DNA from 2 places in the Actinoplanes lobatus genome. Region 1 is predicted to be linked to the other one. Evidence: riboswitches for the same ligand, from Rfam matches in the RefSeq annotation. Region 1 holds a riboswitch; the other holds the start of a gene.

Region 1 (8,335 bases):
GGCTTCGTATTCTGGGTCTTCGAGTGGCGCAGGCGGGCCGTCGACGAGACGATGCGGACGGTCGGCGTATCCGCTCGGCGGTTCGCACGGCACGACATCGCCGGCTATCAGCAGCTGATCGTGGACGTGGCTCCGTTGGGAGGAAGGCGAGCCGCCGACACACTCACCGAGCTCAGCGAATGCGCCCGGCTGCTGGACGGCCTGTTCTTCCACGCCCGCCGACGGGAGATCCGCGCGTTTCCCGAGGTCGGCGATGTGCCGCTGAGCTGGGCGTTGGCCAGTCTGAACCCGGACGGGTACGTGCGGGCGGCCGCCCTCGCCAAGATGGGCCGGGCGCCTCAGCCCGAGTTCATTCCGTTCCTGGTCGAGCGGGCCGTCGAGCGGGTCGACGTGGTCCGTTCAGCGGCGCTGACCGTGTTGCGCCCGATGCTGGCCGACGAATCCGCCCGTACGCTGATCGCCCGTTCGTTCTCGCGGGTGGCGGGCCGGCGCCATGCCGGCGAACTCGCCGCGTTGCTCGCGCCCGAATCGAGCCGGCCGGAGCCGGGCCGGTGTTCGGAGGCGGCGTTCGCGTCGTGCGGGACCACTTCCCAGTACTGTGTGGCCCTCGAACGGGGAGCCGGGCCATCGCTGGCGCCGATCTGTTGCGGCAACGACGGCAACCTCTGGCAGCCGTGCGACCTCGTTTCCCGGCAACGGCGGCGGTGGGCCCGGGAGCAGAGCGGTCAGCACTCCGTACGCGAACACTGAAGCGGCCGGGACCGCAAGGGTCCCGGCCGTTTCTCGTGCCGGTCAGAAGTCGTCGTCGAAGCTGACGGTTCCGGTCACGCCGACCTGGTATGCCGACACGCGCCGCTCGAAGAAGTTGGACAGTTCCTGAACGTCCTGGAGTTCCATGAACGCGAAGGGGTTCTTGCTGCCGTACATCGGGTCGATGCCGAGTGCGGCGAGCCGCCGGTCGGCGACGTGCTGGAGGTATTCGCGCATGTCCGCCGGCGACATTCCGGAGACGCCCTGTTCGAGCAGGTCGGCGGCGAACTGGACCTCGCACTCGACGGCCTCGGCCAGCATGTCGCGGACCTGCTGCTGCATCGTGGCGTCGAACAGGTCGGGCTCCTCGGCCCGCACCTGGTCGACGACGTCGAAGGCGAACGCCATGTGCATGCTCTCGTCGCGGAACACCCAGTTGGTGCCGGACGCGAGACCCTGCAACACGCCGCGGGAGCGCAGGAAGTAGACGTACGCGAAGGCGCCGTAGAAGAACAGCCCTTCGATGCAGGCGGCGAAGCAGATGACGTTGAGCAGGAATGCCCGCCGGTGCTCCTTGGTCTCCAGCCTGCGCAGATCGAAGACCGAGTCGATCCACTTGAAGCAGAACTCGGCCTTACGGGCGATCGACGGGATGTTCTCGACCGCGGCGAACGCCTCGAAACGCTCCTGCTCATCGGGCACGTAGGTGTCGAGCAGGTTCAGATAGAACTGGACGTGTACGGCCTCCTCGAACAGCTGCCGCGACAGATAGAGCCGGCCCTCCGGCGAGTTGACGTGTTGATACAGGTTGAGGACCAGGTTGTTGGCGACGATGGTGTCGCCGGTGGCGAAGAAGGCGACCAGCCGGGACACCAGGTGCTGTTCGGCGGGCGACAGTCTGGCCAGGTCGGCGAGGTCGGAGTGCAGGTCGACCTCCTCCACGGTCCAGGTGTTCTTGATGGCGTCCTTGAAGCGGTCGAAGAAGTGCGGGTACTTCATCGGCCGCAGGGTCAGGTCCATTCCGGGGTCGAGCAGCATTACTGGCAGGCCTCACACGATTCGGGGTTTTCCAGGGAACAGGCCTCGGCCGGCGTGAGCGCCGGGATGAGGGAGACCGGGGCGGTGACAGCGGGCGCGACCGCGACGGTGGCCTGCTGGATGCGGGTGGCCGGACGCGAGCGCAGGTAGTAGCTGGTCTTGAGACCGGCCTTCCAGGCGTACAGGTACATCGAGGAGAGCTTGTTGATGGTCGGTGCGGCCATGAACAGGTTCAACGATTGCGACTGGTCGATGAACGGGGCCCGGGCCGCCGCGAGTTCGATCAGCGCCTTCTGCGGCAGTTCCCAGGCGGTGCGGAACAGTTCCCGTACGTCGTCCGGCAGTTCGGCGATCGCCTGCACCGAGCCTTCGGCGCGCTTGATCTGCTCGCGGATGGCGGCGGTCCACAGTCCGCGGGACTTGAGTTCCCGTACCAGATAGGTGTTGATCTGAAGGAACTCGCCGGACATGGTCTCGCGTTTGAACAGGTTGGACACCTGCGGCTCGATGCATTCGTAGGCGCCGGCGATGGACGCGATCGTCGCGGTCGGCGCGATGGCGATCAGCAGCGAGTTGCGCAGCCCGTGTGCGGCGATGGTCGATCGCAGCGCCTCCCACCGGTCGGTCTGCGTGACCTCGGCGCCCCACAGGTCCGGATGCAACTCACCCTTGGCGGCCCGGGTCTCGGGGTACGCCGGATGCGGGCCGACGGCGGCGGCGAGTTCGGCCGACGTCTCCAGGGCGGTCAGGAAGATCTCCTCCTGGACGCGGGTCGACAGGTCGCGGGCTTCGGCGGAGTCGAACGGCAGTCGCAGGGTGAAGAACGCGTCCTGCAAGCCCATCAGCCCGAGCCCGACCGGCCGCCACCGCGGGTTCGAGGCTGCGGCCTGCTGCGACGGGTAGTAGTTGATGTCGATGACCCGGTCCAGGTAGACGACCGCGGTCCGCACCGTCTCTCTCAACTTGACCCAGTCAACACCGTCAACGTTGACGTGTTGACCCAGGTTGATCGAGCCGAGGTTGCAGACGGCTGTCTCGTCGTCGTTGTTGACCTCGAGGATCTCGGTGCACAGGTTCGACAGGTGGATCACGTTGCCGGGCTCGCCCGTCTGGTTCGACAGCGAGTTCGAGCGGTCCTTGAACGTCATCCAGCCGTTGCCGGTCTGCGCCAGAGTGCGCATCATCCGGCCGTACAAGTCTCGGGCTTTGACGGTTTTGACGGCCTTCTTCTCGGCCGCCCGGTAGGCCTCGGTGAATTCGTCACCGAACAGGTCCGGCAGTGACGGGGCGTCGGACGGGTCGATGAGCGACCATTCGCCGTCGGCCTCGACGCGGCGCATGAACTCGTCCGGGATCCAGTTCGCCAGGTTCAGGTTGTGCGTGCGGCGGGACTCCTCGCCGGTGTTGTCGCGCAGTTCCAGGAACTCCTCGATGTCCGGGTGCCACGGCTCCAGGTAGACACATGCGGCGCCTTTGCGGCGGCCCCCCTGATTGACCGCCGCCACCCCGGCGTCGAGCGTTTTCAGGAACGGGACGATGCCGTTCGACTTCCCGTTGGTTCCGCGGATCAGGGCGCCCCGGCCGCGGATGCGTGACCAGGCGATGCCGATGCCGCCGGAGAACTTCGACAGTTTCGCGACCTGGTGGTAGCGCTCGTAGATCGAGTCCAGTTCGTCCTTCGGCGAGTCGACCAGGAAGCACGACGACATCTGGGTGTGCCGCGTGCCGGAGTTGAACAGCGTCGGCGAGCTGGGCAGATAGGCCAGCGAGGACATCAGCCGGTAGAAGCCGATCGCCTCCCGGGCGTCCTTGGACAGTCCGCAGGCGACCCGCAGCAGCCAGTACTGCGGGGTCTCCACGACCAGGCGGGACTGTGGGTGGCGCAGCAGGTAGCGGTCGGCGACGGTACGCAGGCCGAAGTACTCGAACCGCAGGTCACCGGCGGCGTCCACGGCGTCGTCGAGTTTGCGCGCGTTGCGGGCCACGAACGCCGCGGTATCGTCGCCGATCAGGCCGAGGCCGTGGCCGTAGCGGATCGACTGGCTGAAACTGGCGACGCCCTGACCGCGGACCTCCTTGTCGACGTACGCGGCGAGCAGCCGGGCGGCGAGCTTCGAGTACTGCGGTTCCTCGCCGATCAGCTCGGCCGCCGTCTGGATCGACAGTTTGTCCAGCTCAGCGGTGGTCGCCCCGTCGTACAGGCCACTGATGGTCTTGGTCGCCACCCGCAGCGGGTCGACCTCACCGAGATCAGCGACCCACAACTCGACCGCCTTGACGATCTTGTTGACGTCGACCGGCTCCAGGTCGCCGTTTCTCTTGCGCACCTGCATCACATGGCGGCGCTGCTCCGGCACCACATGTCCGGTAGCCGGCGGATCCTGCGTAGCTGCTGTCATGTCTCGTCCCCCTCATCACGCCGGCCGAGGTCTCGGGTGCGCAGGAGGACGCCGCCGCGGCCCAGGAAGGGCCCGGCTGATGGCGTCGGCCGTCCCACGCGGCCTTCGACCGCCGCGCATCACTGTGGATGCACGGCGCGCTGGCAGGTCTTCGGACTCGTGGGCCTTGGGTAAAGCCGCCTACTGGCCGTCGCTTCCCAGGCTCTGACGAGCCCAGTGCTTCATGACGGCGGTCGTTCCCACTCACCGCTGCGGGGCAGTCCCGGTTTCACACCGGGTTCCCTGTTGCCTCGGACACACCCTGACGGGCGCGGCCGAACCAGCTGCGGGGAACACCATATATGGGCGGCATCGGAAAGTCACAACCCCACATGGTGTGTCCAAACCGTCACCCTCATGGCGGCATCGTTCGTGGGGCGCCGACACCGGCATTGGCCAGGATCGCCGGCAGCAGGCCGGGAAAGCGCTTCTCCACGTCACGTGTGCGCAGCTCGCAGCAACGGAACCGGCCGGCCTGGCTCACGCGTACGAGACCGGCGGTGGTGAGAGTCCTCAGGTGATGGGAGAGGGTCTGGCCGGTCACCGGCACGTCGAACGCACCCTGCACCACTCCCCCAGCGGTGGCCAACTGCCGGACGACCTCCAGCCGCACCGGGTCGCCGAGAGCGTCGAGCACCCTGCCGAGGTCGACGTCAGCAAGGTCGGGATGTGCCCAGCCCCGTGGCCGCCGTCTCCGCACGTCGTACCTCATCTCGTGACCCGCCTTCTCGCCGACTGTCCTTACCGGGTGAGTCGCTTCGGCGGAGCGTTCGGTTCCCGGATCGCCACCGGCCGGAAAGCCAATAATGGTCAGGTCATGGGTGAGGATGAATTGAGCGCCGTTCGGCGACGACTTCCACGAGGATCGCGAACCTGGGGAATGGTGACCGGATTCCCGGCGGGTGCCGGGCGCGCGGGCATGGCGGTCGACGTCGGCGACCCGGTTCCCGGTTGGGTCGATGCGCTGGCGCTGCCGGAGGAGCCCTCGCAATGGCCGCCCGTCGGGCGTAAGGGCCTGTTCGAAGTACTCCAACATCGCGGGTTCGAGATTCGGCTGCTTCCGCTCGACGCCGGCATGCGTGGCCGGGGCGCGCGGTCACACCGACGGTCGGGGTCGGAATGGGCGGCGATCGCGCGACGCCGGCCCGTGGGCGCCGTCCTCGACGCAACGGTCGAGCGCGTATTTCCGGGCAATCGCGAGTACACCGTCCACTTCGGCGAGGCCTACGAGACTGTCGAGTACGAAGGCACCCCGCCCGACCCCGGCGCCCGGGTGTCGCTCATGGTCGAAAAGCAGTCGGAGTGGACACGCTCGTTGATACTTCGCCCCTGCGACGAGTAGGGCGATCATCCTGAGTCACCACAGTTTGATCTGGTCGGGGTCATTCCCCGTCCAGGTCAGTGGTGCCGCCTCCCAGTGCCGTTTCAAGCGCAACATCAAGAACATCGTAGGCTCGCCATGACCGGCTCAATCCTGAGGTGCTTGCCCTGCCAGCACGCGGCGCCGTCGCTCCTCGTAGTCGGAGGCAGTGAGAACACCGAGGTACTCGACGAGAAGCCCTTTTGACAGCCTGTCGATGCTCAGAACATCTGGCGAACTCACCCGGGCAGCGTAGGCCAGTGAGCCGGCCGCGTGCACAACATCCGCCGACCGCCTACTTCGCGGCAGATCAATAAGCAGGGCCCCGGCAAAGTCGTGACGGTGTCCGACTTGGGGGATCTGGAGTAGAAGCGCCGCTGTTGGGTGTAGCAAGACGGGCATGACCGGTTCGAAAGATCATCAAGGTTCCTACGCCACGATGATCTATCCGAAGTGAGTCATGCCCGCACTGCCATCATCGCTGATCTCCTCTTTGTCCTGCGCACCGGCTCTGACCGTGCCCGAAACCGCTGGCGGCCTGGTGGCAGTGCTCGATTGCCTGCCTGATCCGCGGGCACGTCGTGGGGTCCGGCACCGGTTGACGGCGGTAGTGATCGCAGCAGTCTGTGCCGTGATCGCCGGCTGCCGTTCCTATACGGCGATCGCCGAATGGGTCGCCGACGTTCCGGCCTCGACAGCTCTCGCCCTGGGTATCGCCCCTGACCGGCGCCCCTCTGAAGCGATGATCCGCCGATTGCTGCAGGCCCTCGATGCGCAGCTGCTGACCACGGCGATCGCTGTCTGGCTCGTAGGCCGGGCCGAGACCTCGACAAGCCGGCAGGCCATCGCGGTCGACGGCAAGACACTGCGCGGATCCCGCACCGGCGACAGCACCGCCCGGCACCTGCTGGCCGCCTGCGATCAGAACGCCGGCATGGTCCTGGCCAGCACCGATATCGACAGCAAGACCAATGAGATCACCCGATTCGCGCCTCTGCTGGACCAGATCGGCGACCTACGAGACGCCGTGATCACCGCCGACGCGATGCACTGCCAGCGCGAACACGTCGACTACCTCGCCGAACGGGGCGCCCATTGGATCCTGACCGTCAAAGGCAACCAACCGCACCTGCACAAACAGCTCTCCCGTCTGCCCTGGCGGCAAGTCCCGCAAGCTGCCCGCCAGGATGACCGCGGCCACGGCCGCCGGGAGATCCGCACCCTGAGGATCGTGACCGTCGCCGCAGGCATCGACTTCCCGCATGCCGTCCAAGCCCTGCAGATCCGCCGTCGTAGACGCCGCCTCGACCAGCCACGGCGCTTCACCACCCAAACCGTCTACGCCATCACCGACCTACACGTCCACCAGGCAAAACCTGCCCAACTGGCAGCCTGGATCCGCGGGCACTGGACCATCGAAAACAAGATCCACTGGGTTCGCGACGTCACCTACGCAGAAGACCGCAGCCAAATCCGTACCGGCACCGGACCACACGTCATGGCCGCCCTCCGCGACGCTGCCATCAGCGCATTACGGGCAGCCGGAACCACCAACATCGCCGCCGCCACCCGCCATCACGCCCGCGACAGCAACCGCCCGTTGACACTCCTCGGCCTCATTTAGGACTTTGCCGGGGCCCTGGATCAATAAGCGCTCGTATCGGGGGAACCGCGATGAGGGCACCGGATCATGCATGGCCACCCGCCAGAGATCACAATTTGGCGATGGCCGCGAGATCTCCACTCGACGACATACGTGATCATTCACATTCGTCAGGCCGGACCGCGCATCCAGCTGACCGAAAGGATGAGTGCTCGCCATCGTTTCCCATGTAATTTCTCGATGCAACAACATGTTCCTTGCTTCTCGTTGCGCCACCCTATCGCGTAGAACATTCACTATTGACACGCGAGGCTTACCGCTCGCGACCCCGCGCCCATTGCGTTCGCTTCCATGGGCGAGAATCCAGACTCGACGCGCCGGTGAAAGGAATCACGACGTGACATTGAATTCCTGGGCGGCCGGGGAATCGGCACGTGCCGCCACTGTCGGGTGGATCGTTCTGGCCGTTGCGGCCCTGGCCTTGCTGATCTTTGGCATTGTGGCCGCGTCGGTCGCCTCGGAGAATCTTCTTGATCGAGTGGCTCGGCTCGCTCCGCCGGGTTCCGTCACCCGATGGTCACTACTGGTCGGCGGCATTGGATTTGTGGCACTCGGCTTCATCGTTGCCAGCTGGGGAATCGCTATCGTTGGCGGCGTGGCTGTATTCATCTTCTGGCGACTGGTGGACAGGAACATCTATTGAGGTTTCTCAACCAGGCCACTCGCGTCCCCATGGGGTGGAAACGGAGGTCATGTCCTCCTGGATACTCTGGCGCCCGCCTGGCCTGTCAGAATGCGCCGGATGGAAGCCCAGGATCTGGAGCGTGCTGTCCGAACGATGGGCGAGGTCCTCGAACCACTGGTGGACCTCGACTGGTCGGTCACGGCCGGCACCCTCGACCGGACCTGCCGGGAGACGCTTGCCCACATCGGTCATGACCTGCTCGCCTACGCGGCTCAAGTGGCCGGCCGGGTACAGGATGCGTACCTGCCTCTGGATCTGGTGATCCGCGACGACGCCTCGGTGCCGGAGGTGCTGGCGGTCGTCGAGGCATGCGGTGGGCTGCTTGTCGCGGCGCTGCGAGCCGCGGGGCCGGACACGCGGGCCTGGCACTCCGGGCCCTGCGACGTCAGTGGTTTCGCTGC
Region 2 (8,335 bases), 5.4 Mb from region 1:
CGAGGTCGTCGATTTCGTACGGGCACACTTCCCCGATCCACTCCCCCGCGGCGAACTGCTGGACCGGTTCGGACTGTCCGATCTGGCCCGGCGGCAGACCGGTGGACTGTCCGGCGGGCAGCGGCGGCGGCTGGCGGTGGCACTCGCGTTCGCCGGCCGCCCGGAGATCGTCTTCCTGGACGAACCGACCACCGGACTCGACGTGGAGGCCCGTCGTGCCCTCTGGGCGAGCATCCGGGAGTTCCACGCCGGTGGCGGCACGGTGGTGCTGACCAGTCACTACCTGGAGGAGATCGAGGCGCTGGCGAGCCGGGTCGTGGTGCTCGCCAGGGGCCGGGTGCTGGCCGACGACAGTGTGGCGGCGGTGCGCGGGCTGGTCGGGATACGGCGGATCAGCCTTACGTCAGCCGTACCCCTGACTGATTTTGATTTTGATGGCCTGGTGTCCGTGGAGCGTGCGGGTGACCGCGTGCATCTGCTCACGCCGGACGCGGACCGGATGGTTCGCACCCTGGTCTCGCACGATGTGCCGTTCCGCGATCTGGAGGTGCGCCCGACCTCGCTCGAAGAGGCATTCCTCGCCATGACCGGAAAGGATCCGCAATGACCGCCCTCGCCCTGATCCATGCCCGTTTCCAGATCACCGAGATCTTCCGGATCCCGATCGCCGTGGTGGGCAGCGCGTTCTGGCCGGCCGCGTCGATGTTGGCGTTCGTCGTGCCGTTCGTCGGCGACGAGCCGGTCTACGCCACCTACGCGACCGCCTCGATGATCACGTTCGCGGTGATGAACACCAACCTCTTCCAGTACGGCATCGGCGTCTCCGAGGACCGTGCGCAACCGTGGGATCCCTATGTCCGGACGCTGCCGGCCGGCACGGCGCCCCGGTTCGCCGGCCGGATCCTGACCGGCCTGCTGATGATGGCGGTCTCGCTGATCCCGGTGGCGCTGATCGCCGCCCTGTTCACCGAGGCGACCGTGACGCCGGTCGCGTTCCTGCTCGCGGTCGCGGTCTGCGCCGTGATCTCGATCCCGTTCATCCTGATGGGCCTGTCGATCGGGTACGCGCTGCCGTCGAAGGCCGCGCTCGTGGTGGCGCAGATCCTGTTCCTGCCGCTGGCCTTCGGTGGCGGCCTCATGACGCCGCCCGGTGGCGCGCCCGGCTTCGTGGAGGATCTGGCGCCCTACCTGCCGACCGGCGGCGCGGTTCGGCTGATGTGGGCGGCGGTGGGTGATTTCCCGTTCGATACCGGTTCGATGCTGGCCCTGGTCGCCTGGACGTCGCTTTTCGGCGCGCTCGCCATCTGGGCCCAGCGGCGCGACGAGGGCCGCCGTTTCGGCTGAGGCCCGAGACAAGGAGCCTGAAGGTTGACACTTTAATACAGATGCTGGCATGGAAATGCCACGATGCCTGACATGACCGTTCCGTCGCCTGGCGTGCCCAACTGGGTGGATCTGGCCACCGCCGACCTCGATGACGCGATTCGCTTCTACACCGCGCTGTTCGGCTGGACCGCAGAGATCTCCGGCGACGACTTCGGGGGTTACACCACCTTCCACCTGAACGGGCTGCCCGTGGCCGGCGCCGGACCGCTGTTCGGCGAGGGACAGCAGACCGCCTGGAGCACGTATTTCGCGGCCGGTGACGCGGACGCGGTCGCCGGCCGGGTGGAGAGCGCGCAGGGCAAGGTGCTGGTGCCGCCGTTCGACGTGATGGACCAGGGACGGATGGCGGCGTTCCTGGATCCGGCGGGGGCACCGTTCAGTACCTGGGAGGCCGGGATGATGCGCGGCGCCGAGGTGTTCGGCCTGCCCGGCGCGTGCACGTGGAACGAGTTGAACACCCGGGACCTGGAGGGCGCGATGGCCTTCTACGGCGCGGTATTCGGCTGGACCTTCCGGCAGGCCCACGTCACCGGCCTGCCGTACGTGATCTGCGAACTCAACCGCACCCCGGTGGCCGGCCTCCAGCTGATGGTCGGCAGCGGCTGGCCGGACGATCTCCCGGCGCACTGGCTCGTCTATTTCGCGGTGAGCGACTGTGATCGCGCCGCCGAGCACGCCGCCTCCCTGGGCGGCCGGATCGTGCATCCGCCCACGCAGATCGCGCCCGGACGTTACGCGGTGCTGTCCGATCCGCAGGGCGGCACGTTCGCAATCCTCAACAATCATCGATAAAAGTCGTTGTCAGGGCTCTAACGAATCGTTGATCTTCAATCAAAGGTTTCTCTCTAGCGTCTTCGTCAGGCGTCCAACAAGGACACCGGCCACGACCATGGAGGAACCCATGCGACCCGCCATCCGAGGTGCCGCGATCCTCGCCGGCTCCGCTCTCGCCCTCTCCCTCGCCACCCCCGCGTTCGCCACACCGGCGACCGGGACGGTCCTGTACGCGGACAGCGCCGCCGCGATCGACGGCTCGTACGTCGTCGTCTTCAAGAACGGCGACGCCGACCGCTCCCGAGCCGACCGGCTCACCAAGCGTTACGGCGGCAGTGTCACCCGAGTCTTCGGCAGCGCCGTCGAGGGTTACACCGCGAAGTTGAGCGCCGCCCAGGCCGCCCGGCTCGCCGCCGATCCCGCCGTCGCGTCGGTCGAGGCCGACCAGGTCGTCCGGATCGCCGGCACGCAGACCTCTGCGCCGTGGGGCCTGGACCGCATCGACCAGCGGGCGCTCCCGCTGAGCGGCACCTACACGTACGGGGTGAGCAGCGGCGTCACCGTCTACGTGGTGGACACCGGCATCACGATCACCCACCAGGACTTCGGGGGCCGCGCGTCGTACGGCTACGACGCCGTCGACGGGGACAACATCGCGCAGGACGGCAACGGGCACGGCACCTTCGTGGCCGGGGTCGCGGCCGGCAGCACCTACGGCGTCGCCAAGAGCGCCAACGTCGTCGGTGTCCGGGTGCTCGACAACAACGGCTCGGGCACGACCGCCGGGGTCATCGCCGGCATCGACTGGGTGACCGCCAACGCGACCCCCGGCCGTTCGGTGGCGAACCTGAGCCTCGGCGGCGGGGCGAGCAGCACCCTGGACGCGGCGGTGCGGCGGTCGATCACGGCGGGGATCCCGTACACGATCGCGGCCGGCAACTCGGGGGTCAACGCGAGCAACACGTCCCCGGCCCGGGTCACCGAGGCACTCACCGTCGGCGCCACGAGCAACGCGGACGCCAAGGCCTCCTGGTCGAACTACGGCTCGGTGCTGGACCTCTTCGCGCCCGGCGTCTCGATCACCTCGGCGTGGCGGACCAGCGACACCGCCACCTACACCGGCAGTGGCACCTCGTTCGCGGCCCCGCACGTGGCCGGCGCGGTCGCCCTCTACCTGGCCGCCAACCCGGGCGCCTCGGTCAGCACGGTCAACGCGGCGATCGTGAACAACGCCACCACCGGAGTGGTCACCAGCCGCGGCACCGGCTCGCCGAACCGGCTGCTCTACGTCGGTTCCTGATCCTCCCCTGACGGAAGGGCCGCCCGGTTCGGGCGGTCCTTCTCAGGCGAGCAGGCTCGGGACCTTCTCGAAGAGCTGGGTGGTGTAGGTCATCATCTCGTGGAGCATCCAGTTGCCGGCCAGCAGCAGGGCCGCGCCGATCGCGATCGCCTTCGGGACGAAGGAGAGCGTGGCCTCCTGGATCTGGGTGACCGACTGGAAGAGCGAGACGGCGAAGCCGACCACGAGGGCGGTCAGGAGCACCGGCGCCGCCATCTTCGCCGCGATCGTCAGGGCCTGCATCGCCAGCTCAACCACCATCGTGTCCGTCATGCCCATCAGTTCGGGGACTTGAGGAAACGCCGGAGTGCGGAACGGGCAGGACCCGGTTGCCGTCCGGTTGTGCAAGATCAGCCGCGGACGGCCACCACGAGCGGTCCCCGGTCGCCCTCGATGATCCGGACCTTGACCCGGTAGTGCTCGGCCAGGTTCGGTTCGGTCAGCACCTCGGCGGGCGTGCCGGACGCGGCCACCCGGCCGGCGGCCAGCAGGAACATCCGGTCGGCGTACTCGCCGGCGGTGGTCAGGTCGTGCATGGTGGCGAGCACGGTCAGGCCCCGCTCGGCGCGCAGCCGGTCCACCAGCTCCAGCACCTCCTGCTGGTGACCGATGTCCAGGGCGCTGGTCGGCTCGTCCAGCAGCAGGATCCCGGCCCCCTGGGCGAGCGCCCGGGCCAGGAAGACCCGCTGCCGCTCCCCGCCGGAGAGGGTCTCGAGACGCCGCCCGGCGAAGGACTCCAGGTCCAGCGCGACCAGGACCTCCTCCACCGCGGCCAGGTCCGTCGCCGACTCCCGGCCCAGCGGCGGGATGAACGGGGTACGCCCGAGCAACACGTAGTCGAACACCCGCATGGCCGGCGGCACCACCGGTGACTGGAGCACGGTGGCCACCGCCTTGGCCCGTTCGCGGCGGGACAGACGGTCGGCCGGGACGCCGTGCCACCGGACCGTCCCGCCGAACGTCAGCAGCCCGCCGATGGCCCGCAGCGCGGTGGACTTGCCGGCCCCGTTCGGCCCGATGACGGTGACCCACTCGCCCTCGGCCACGTCCAGGTCCACACCGTCGACGATGAGGGTCCCGTCCAGCCGTACCGTGAGGCCCTCCACTTCAATAGCGCTCATGACGGCACCGCCCGGTTGGTCCGCAGCACCAGCACGAAGAAGGGCGCGCCGAGGAACGCCGTGACCACACCGATCGGGATCTCCGCGTCTCCGCCCGCGGTCCGGGCGACCAGGTCGGCGAGGACCAGGAAGGCCGCCCCGAACAGCAGCGACAGCGGCAGCAACGCCCGGTAGCTGGGCCCGGTCATCAGTCGCAGCGTGTGCGGCACGATGATCCCGACGAAGCCGATCAGCCCGGAGGCGCTGACCGCGGCGGCGGTGCCCAGCGAGGCCGCGATGATCAGCAGGTAGCGGGACCGCTGCGGGTGCAGGCCCAGGCTGGTCGCCTCGGCGTCGCCGACGGTCAGCACGTCCAGCTCGCGGCGCTGGGCCAGCACGATCGCGGCGGTCATCACCGTGTAGGGCAGGATCACCCGCACGTCGTGCCAGCCCGCGGTGGACAGCCGGCCGAGCGTCCAGGAGAACACCTCACGGACCGACTCGACGTTCCGTTGCAGCAGGTAGGTCTGCGCCGCGGACAGGAACGCCGACACCGCGACCCCGGCCAGGATCAGGGTGGCGGGCGACCGGTCCCGGCCCCCGGCCGCGCCGAGCAGCCAGGTGAGGGCCACCGCGCCGACCGCGCCCACGAACGCCGCCATCGGCGCCCCGATCGGCAGCTCGGTGACCTCGCCGGTGGCCCGCAGGACGATCACCGCGGTCACCCCGAGACCGGCGCCGGCCGCCACCCCGAGCAGGTGCGGATCGGCCAGCGGGTTGCGGAAGGCACCCTGGTAGGCGGCGCCGGCCAGGGCCAGCATCGAGCCGACCAGCGCGCCCAGCACCACGCGGGGCAGCCGGAGCTGGGTGAGGATCGCGATCTCACGGTCGGTCAGGCCGCTGTCCAGGCGTACCCCCGGAAGGAGATTGAGCATCTCCACCGCGACGCCGCCGGGCGGCAGCCGGACCGACCCGAAGGCCAGCGCCAGGACCATCGCTCCCAGCAGCGTGAGCACTCCGGCCGCCAGCCACACCGGGCGCAGCCCGGCAGGCCGGCGCCGGCTCATGGCGCCGCCTCCGCTTCGCTCCAGCGTCGCCATGAGTTCAAGACTGAGCCGATGATTCGCTCGCAAGCTCGCTCATTGGGGAACCTTGCTCACCGCGTCTCCGACGGCCTTGACCAGATCGACGGTACGGGGACCCCAGCGCGAGGCGATGTCGTCGTCGAGGGCGTAGATCTGGCCCTTGCCGACGGCGGCGATCGACGACCAGCCGGGCCGCGCCTTCACCGTCTCCGGGGACTGCTGGCAGCACTTCGTGTCGGCCAGGAAGATGGTGTCCGGGTTCGCCTGGACCAGCGACTCCTGGGCCAGCTGCGGGTAGCCGCCGAGCTTGCCGTCCGGGTCGGCGGCGTCGGCCACGTTGGTCATCCCGAAGAGGTTGAAGACCGAGCCGATGAAGGTCTTCGAGGTGGCCGAGTACAGGTCCGGGCCCAGCTCGTAGTAGTAGCTGAGCGGCTTGCTCCGGGCCGGCACCGACTTGACGATCGTGTCGATGTCCGCGGCCATCCGCTCGTTCAGCGCCTTCGCCTCGGCCGGGTGACCGGTGAGCGCGCCGAGTTCGGTGATCTCCCGGTAGGTGTCGTCGAGGGTGGCGGCGGCCGGTGACACGAACGCCGGGATCGACAGTTTGCCGAGCTGGGCCACGATGCCGTCGGAGTCGTTGGACAGCACCACGAGGTCCGGGTCCTTGGCCGCGATCGCCTCGGCGTTCGGCTTGAAACCGGACAGGTCGGTCTTCGGTGCGTCGGCCGGGTAGGTGGACTGGTCGTCGACCGCGGTGACCTGCGGCCCGGCGCCGATCGCGTAGAGCATCTCGGTGGCCGTCGGGCTCAGCGACACGATCTTCGCGGGCTGAGCGTTCAGGGTCACGGCGCCGACCGTGACCGGGTACGCCCCGGCGGCGGCGCTGGACGCGGTGGCGGGCTCGGGTTCGTTACTCGCACATCCGGTGAGGAACAGTGCGGTGGCCGCTATGGCAGCGGTGAGCAGGCGTTTCATCGGTCCTCCTGTCGGCCGGTCAGGTGGTGCTTCGCCGACAGGGGCCACGCTGGCCGCCGCCCGCGAGGCGCCCCTCCCCGGGAGCGCTGAATCGCGACCGACGCCCAGGCGACCTGGCTAGACCTCCGAAGAGGGATCACAGTTGCGGGACAGCTCCGGTTTCACACCGGCTTCGCTGCGGCGCGGTCCCTGAAACGCTAACCCACGGCCGTCCCGCAACCTCAACGGCATCACATGACGAGCCTTCCGGTCACATCGTCCGTGCTGATCAGGCCCCAGTGGCGGGAGTCCTGGGCCACCGGGCGACTGTCACCGAGCACGTAGACGGCGCCGTCCGGGACGGTGACCGGAGCGCACTCGGTGCCGACCACCTGGGACTCGAACGACAGGTACGGCTCGTCGAGCGCCGTGCCGCCGCGCAGCACCCGCCCGTCCCGGCACTCGATGCGGTCACCGGGCAGGCCGATGACCCGGAGCAGGGTCTCGTGTCCGGGCGCGTCCGGGATCGGGAGAGCGACGATGTCGCCGTGGTCGATGCCGGTCACCCGGTAGCCGATCCGGTCGACCAGGTGGCGGCTCGTGACGGCGAGGGTCGGATTCATGGCGTTGCTCGGCACGAACCAGATCGAGAAGGAGAACGACGTGGTCACGGCGAGCAGCACGGCGGCCAGCGCGACCCCGTAGGCGACCGGCCGCTCCCGTGCCGCCACCCACAGCCCGCCGGCGGTCCAGCGCAGCGCCGCCCAGGTCCCGGTGGTCTGATCGAACTCGGCCAGCACCGCTTCACCCCACGGCTTGCCCGTGACCGCGGTCCTCAGGATCAGGTACAGCACCCGCCTCATGCCGGCCTCACGATCGCCAGGCTCGTGCCCCGGCGGGCCGCGGCCTTGGCCGCCGCGTCGGCCAGCCGGACCCGGGCCAGCGCCACCCCGTCGCCGGTCAGCCGGTAGGTGTGCCGGGGCGGGCGGCCGGGCTGGTCGGAGGGCTCCCAGCCGGCCTCCAGCAGCGCCTGCTCGGTGAGGCGCATCAGGATCGGGTAGAGCGTCCCGGAGGCCAGGCCGGTCTCGCGGCTCAGGTCGTAACCGTAACGCCAGGTGGACGGGTCCTTCATCAGCGCCTCGAAGAGCCGCAGGGTCTGCGGCGAGGCATGCGGTGTCCTCGGCATGACCGAAACTCTACATAACTCGACTTACCTGAAGTCAAGAGGCCGGCATCAAACGGATGCCGGCTCAGGAGTTCTTGCGGTGCTCCACGACGTCGGCGGCGGCGACCCGGTCCCCCGCGGCGGCCGCCTCCTCGTCACCGGCGAGCGCCGAGCGAAGCCGGTCCCTCTCCGCGGTGCGGCGGGCCGCCATCTCGCCGAGCTGCTCGGCCATCTCGTCACGCCACCCGCGCAGCAGGATGAACGAGAGAGCGGCCGAGGCGACGAACGCCACCATGGCGCAGACCAGGACGTTCAACGGCGTCAGGAGGAACAGCACGGCGAAGGCGGCCACGAACAGTCCGAGGCGGCCGAGCGTGTACTTGACGGCGGGCTTCATGCGTTATCTCCCTCAGCCGGACCGGTGACTGAGCCACCGAAGGCCGTAGAACCAGACCAGGCAGTACACGACCGTACCGGTCAGGGCGCCGGAGCCGCCGCTGACCAAGGGCGGAGCGACCTCGGACACCAAACC

What was found. Region 1 has a riboswitch for cobalamin ahead of BJ964_RS36135 (ribonucleoside-diphosphate reductase subunit alpha). Riboswitches for the same ligand answer to the same signal wherever they lie in the genome.
Region 2: linked by a shared signal. The riboswitch ahead of BJ964_RS11535 (ABC transporter substrate-binding protein) and the one ahead of BJ964_RS36135 (ribonucleoside-diphosphate reductase subunit alpha) in region 1 are both predicted to bind cobalamin.

The regions. Positions count from the first base shown of each region.
Region 1 covers NZ_JACHNC010000001.1:7,865,027-7,873,361, forward strand. Annotated here, with positions in the region: gene BJ964_RS36125 (hypothetical protein) at 1-750, shown strand, start outside; gene BJ964_RS36130 (ribonucleotide-diphosphate reductase subunit beta) at 793-1,788, opposite strand; gene BJ964_RS36135 (ribonucleoside-diphosphate reductase subunit alpha) at 1,788-4,187, opposite strand; cobalamin riboswitch at 4,313-4,526, opposite strand; gene BJ964_RS36140 (ArsR/SmtB family transcription factor) at 4,582-4,938, opposite strand; gene BJ964_RS36145 (hypothetical protein) at 4,942-5,568, shown strand; gene BJ964_RS36150 (ISAs1 family transposase) at 6,047-7,210, shown strand; gene BJ964_RS36155 (hypothetical protein) at 7,587-7,892, shown strand; gene BJ964_RS47525 (CPCC family cysteine-rich protein) at 7,992-8,335, shown strand, end outside.
Region 2 covers NZ_JACHNC010000001.1:2,501,750-2,510,084, reverse strand. Annotated here, with positions in the region: gene BJ964_RS11570 (ABC transporter ATP-binding protein) at 1-607, shown strand, start outside; gene BJ964_RS11565 (ABC transporter permease) at 604-1,344, shown strand; gene BJ964_RS11560 (VOC family protein) at 1,417-2,178, shown strand; gene BJ964_RS11555 (S8 family peptidase) at 2,288-3,460, shown strand; gene fliQ (flagellar biosynthesis protein FliQ) at 3,503-3,772, opposite strand; gene BJ964_RS11545 (ABC transporter ATP-binding protein) at 3,850-4,620, opposite strand; gene BJ964_RS11540 (FecCD family ABC transporter permease) at 4,617-5,699, opposite strand; gene BJ964_RS11535 (ABC transporter substrate-binding protein) at 5,739-6,659, opposite strand; cobalamin riboswitch at 6,750-6,898, opposite strand; gene lepB (signal peptidase I) at 6,890-7,501, opposite strand; gene BJ964_RS11525 (PadR family transcriptional regulator) at 7,498-7,824, opposite strand; gene BJ964_RS11520 (DUF4229 domain-containing protein) at 7,889-8,200, opposite strand; gene BJ964_RS11515 (hypothetical protein) at 8,213-8,335, opposite strand, start outside.